2 regions of the [Bacillus] caldolyticus genome follow, and region 1 is predicted to be linked to the other one. Evidence: a T-box and tRNA genes for the amino acid it is inferred to sense, from the RefSeq annotation. Region 1 holds a T-box; the other holds one or more tRNA genes.
The links. The T-box of region 1 lies ahead of trpS (tryptophan--tRNA ligase). A T-box ahead of a tRNA ligase gene usually reads a tRNA of that ligase, here a tRNA-Trp.
Positions count from the first base shown of each region.

Region 2: it encodes a tRNA-Trp, which carries the amino acid that the T-box ahead of trpS (tryptophan--tRNA ligase) is inferred to sense. The anticodon was not compared.

Region 1 is NZ_CP025074.1:1,172,486-1,174,857, forward strand. It holds gene CWI35_RS06155 (DUF3899 domain-containing protein) at 346-720, shown strand; T-box leader at 771-1,005, shown strand; gene trpS (tryptophan--tRNA ligase) at 1,056-2,042, shown strand; gene CWI35_RS06165 (YjbA family protein) at 2,104-2,372, opposite strand, start outside.
Region 2 is NZ_CP025074.1:2,626,038-2,628,409, forward strand. It holds tRNA gene CWI35_RS13630 (tRNA-Met) at 135-211, shown strand; tRNA gene CWI35_RS13635 (tRNA-Asp) at 217-292, shown strand; tRNA gene CWI35_RS13640 (tRNA-Phe) at 465-540, shown strand; tRNA gene CWI35_RS13645 (tRNA-Thr) at 848-923, shown strand; tRNA gene CWI35_RS13650 (tRNA-Tyr) at 930-1,014, shown strand; tRNA gene CWI35_RS13655 (tRNA-Trp) at 1,022-1,095, shown strand; tRNA gene CWI35_RS13660 (tRNA-His) at 1,113-1,185, shown strand; tRNA gene CWI35_RS13665 (tRNA-Gln) at 1,202-1,276, shown strand; tRNA gene CWI35_RS13670 (tRNA-Gly) at 1,282-1,353, shown strand; tRNA gene CWI35_RS13675 (tRNA-Cys) at 1,363-1,436, shown strand; tRNA gene CWI35_RS13680 (tRNA-Leu) at 1,498-1,582, shown strand; gene CWI35_RS13685 (hypothetical protein) at 1,715-1,945, shown strand; gene CWI35_RS13690 (DUF6431 domain-containing protein) at 2,329-2,372, shown strand, end outside.

The DNA of each region.
Region 1 (2,372 bases):
TTATTATATCCTGTGTTAGTATATTTGAAAAGGATTTTTTTATTTTCTTAAATAAAAAAATTTCAAACTACTTACAAACGGGATGAGGATCGGATTGCATTTACACCTGCATTGTAACGACTTTTGCCACAATTGTAAACAAAAAATTTCTGCCTACAGAAAAAAGAAAACGCTTACAATATAATTTTTTTGCCCTTCCTTTCAGCTTCGAAGCAAATCTCTCCTGAACTTCCAGGTTTCTTCTATATTTTTCAATATAATTTTGTTAATAATTTTGACAATCTTCCCGCCCACATGATTTATGATAAAATAAGCAGTGAGAAGGGAAAGGCGGGAACAGACGATATGAAACAAACGGCTGTGCGGACTGGATGGCTCGTCGCCGCGATGCTGGCGGCAAGCGCACTCATCGTAATAGGGCAAGGAGCATGGAGTACGGTGGCCTTTATTAACGTTTCGTTTTTGCTCTCCCTTTTGCCTCTGTCGCTTGGCGGGCTTTTGTTTGTTTATGAACGCGGGTTTTTCAGCGGATTCGCATACGGGTTTCGCCGATTGCGCAGGAATCGAACGAAGGTGGAGCGGTATCTTGAGGAAGCGGCAGCAGAACATGAATCGGATGAGCTGCTCGGTCCGCGGCGTTTCGCCATCACGTATCCGCTTCTCTTTTCTGGTCTGCTTCTGTTTCTGGCGATGATTGCCGCCGGATATGCCGTGCAATAAGGTTGCAACAGCTGAATGTTTTCCGTATAATATAAGGCAAATCTAGGATCAACCGAGCGATGAGAAAGAAGAGTACATATTGGCGATGCCTTCAGAGAGCTTGTGGACGGTGCGAACAAGCGGCTAGCCATATGGAATGGGCTTTCGAGCTTCCCGCCGAACCGGCGACGCAGTAGGCGAGGACGTTTCCCCGCGTTACAGGGGGCCATGCGCTAAGCATGGGCTGAGCGATTGCGCTTGTCGGCGCAATAAGTAGGGTGGCACCGCGGTCCTACCGTCCCTATCAGAGGGCTGGCAGGGCCTTTTTTATTTTTTGCTTGAGGGAGTGAAGATCGATGAAAACCATTTTTTCCGGCATTCAGCCAAGCGGCGTCATCACCCTTGGCAACTACATCGGGGCGCTGCGGCAGTTTGTCGAGCTGCAGCATGAATACAACTGCTATTTTTGCATCGTTGACCAACACGCCATTACCGTTTGGCAAGACCCACACGAACTGCGGCAAAACATCCGCCGCCTCGCCGCTTTGTATTTAGCAGTCGGCATCGACCCGACGCAAGCGACGTTGTTCATCCAGTCAGAAGTGCCGGCGCACGCTCAAGCCGCTTGGATGCTGCAGTGCATCGTTTATATCGGCGAACTTGAGCGGATGACGCAATTTAAAGAAAAATCGGCCGGCAAAGAGGCGGTCAGCGCCGGACTGCTCACGTACCCGCCGCTGATGGCCGCTGACATTTTGCTTTATAACACCGACATCGTCCCGGTCGGCGATGATCAAAAGCAGCATATCGAATTGACGCGGGATCTGGCCGAGCGCTTCAACAAACGGTATGGCGAGCTGTTCACGATCCCTGAGGCGCGCATTCCGAAAGTCGGCGCCCGCATCATGTCGCTTGTCGACCCGACGAAAAAAATGAGCAAATCCGACCCCAACCCGAAAGCGTACATCACACTGCTTGACGATGCGAAAACGATCGAGAAGAAGATCAAAAGCGCGGTCACCGACTCGGAAGGAACGATTCGCTACGACAAAGAAGCGAAGCCAGGCATTTCGAACTTGCTCAATATTTATTCGACGCTATCCGGTCAATCGATCGAGGAGTTGGAGCGGCAATACGAAGGAAAAGGATACGGCGTCTTCAAAGCAGACCTCGCTCAAGTCGTCATCGAAACGCTTCGACCGATTCAAGAGCGGTATCACCATTGGATGGAAAGCGAGGAGCTTGACCGCGTGTTGGATGAAGGGGCGGAAAAAGCAAATCGGGTTGCATCGGAAATGGTGCGCAAAATGGAGCAAGCCATGGGGCTCGGGCGGCGGCGGTAAATAGCCGCATCCAGCGAAGCCATACAAAAACGGGCAGGCGCCTATCGCCTTGGCCCGTTTTTTAATTGACTTTTGGTTCTTGCTCCATTTCCCACAGTTTTTCGAAAAATGGCTGCCCTTTGATCAAGTTTTCGCACAGCTGCTCATGCCGTTCGGACCACCCGTATTTCGTCTCGTTATACAATTGTTCCCACGCTTCATCAAAAGACATTTTTTGAATAGCGGCGTATTTTTCCGGCGCCCATTCCGTATACCAATAGCGCATCTGGGCAGTATTTTTTGTCGAATAAAGCTGGTCAAGCGCCATAAACAACAGCTGTTTCAACTGCC
Region 2 (2,372 bases), 1.5 Mb from region 1:
TAAAAGCTGACTTGCTTTCTCATTCATCGCGAGTTGTCCCGACGCATCCAGCATCTTTGAATCAGCTTGTAGAGGAAGAGGCAACGGACAACAACACCAAAAGCATTGTGAACATCAACTTACTTTCTTATCATCGCGGGGTGGAGCAGTCCGGTAGCTCGTCGGGCTCATAACCCGAAGGTCGCAGGTTCAAATCCTGCCCCCGCAACCAAAATTGGTCCCGTAGTGTAGTGGTTAACATGCCTGCCTGTCACGCAGGAGATCGCGGGTTCGAGTCCCGTCGGGACCGCCATTGTTCCAAAATCACGAAAAATATGGTATGGCTCGGTAGCTCATTCGGTAGAGACGAGCATCCGCTTCATCGAATTCGCTTCGAGTTGCCTCGACGCATCGAGCGTCTTTGAATCAGCTGGTAGAGGAAGAGGCACAGAGCAATTCAACGAGCGAGTTAAAAAATAATATATGGCTCGGTAGCTCAGTCGGTAGAGCAAAGGACTGAAAATCCTTGTGTCGGCGGTTCGATTCCGTCCCGAGCCACCATATAATTGATAGCAAGCTGACTTAGCTCTATTGGCAGAGACGAGCATCCGCTTCATCGAATCGATTGCGAGTTGTCCCGACGCACCCAGCTTCTTCGAATTGGCTGGTAGAGGAAGGGACACAACAAATGAACAATGAGCCACGATTTATATCATAATTATGCCGACTTAGCTCAATTGGTAGAGACGAGCACTTGCTTCGTCGAGTCGGCTTCGAGTTGCCTCGACGCATCCTGCTTCCTCGAATCAGCTTGTAGAGGAAGAGGCACAGAGCACAACAATGAGCCACCTTCTTGCATTTGTTTTATGCCGACTTAGCTCAATTGGTAGAGCAACTGAATCGTAATCAGTAGGTTGCGGGTTCAAGTCCTGCAGTCGGCACCATTCTTTGGAGGGGTAGCGAAGTGGCTAAACGCGGCGGACTGTAAATCCGCTCCCTTTGGGTTCGGCGGTTCGAATCCGTCCCCCTCCACCATGATTAAAGGGGCATAGTTTAATGGTAGAACAGAGGTCTCCAAAACCTCCGGTGTGGGTTCGATTCCTACTGCCCCTGCCATTTTGATTATCATTATGGCGACTATGGCGAAGTGGTTAACGCACCAGATTGTGGCTCTGGCATGCGTGGGTTCGATTCCCACTAGTCGCCCTTCACTTTCCGGCATTGGGGTATAGCCAAGCGGTAAGGCAACGGACTTTGACTCCGTGATGCGTTGGTTCGAATCCAGCTACCCCAGCCAATGATGCGGAAGTAGTTCAGTGGTAGAACACCACCTTGCCAAGGTGGGGGTCGCGGGTTCGAGTCCCGTCTTCCGCTCTCGATCAAGGCGGCATAGCCAAGTGGTAAGGCAGAGGTCTGCAAAACCTTTACCCCCGGTTCGAATCCGGGTGCCGCCTCCATCTAATGAATATAAAAAGTGTTGACAGACATGAAGTAATGTGATAGAATAATACATGTCGCGCCGATGTGGCGGAATTGGCAGACGCGCACGACTCAAAATCGTGTGGGGTAACCCCCCGTGTGGGTTCGACTCCCACCATCGGCATCGAAATAGGGAAAAGGCTTTAGGGACAAGGGGTTTCACGTAAGTGGAATCCCTTGTTTTTTATTTACCGAATACGATTCGAGAGAAGAAAATCGTGTGCGTACAATCGTGTTCGGTGAGGTGAAATGGAAAGTGGGAAGAATAGAAAATGAGAGAGAATTGCAGAGAAAGAGCAAGAGAGGAAGAAGAGGAGAGCTAAGTCGTGAGGAGTTATTGCTAATATCTGATGACAACGCAGAAATTGAATACACATTTGAGGAATTGTTAGAGATATTTATTGAGGATTGCGAACTAAGAAAATTGCAAAACGGCTCGGCTATATTGATGAACAAAAATTCACAGAGCTTGATAATGAAGCTATAGAAATCAATAAAATCATAATCGGACTGATGAGGAAAATTTTAAGAAAGGACGATTAAGCTTAGGCTCTATCCTGAAATAACTGTGGATAACTTTTTTGTTATTTCATTCGTCGATGTGCCAATTTTTATTGGTTGTCTGTTATTGCTAATTGTTGATTTTTGACTAAAAGCAAAGAGACCATTGTATTGAGGTCTCTGATGTTCTTATTAAATTAAAGATTTCAACAGTTAATGTAAATTATCACTTTATTTCGGAACAAAAGAGCCATTTTTTTGCACATTCCTTCAGAAAGCCCTCTCCCCTTTTCTGAAAGAATGTGCTAAATTTTTTGTGAATTATTTCGGAAGAGAAAATCCATCGGTTCATAGGAGGGGGAGGAGGACGTGATTCAATTTCATGACTTTGGCATTGACGTCCAAACGTATGC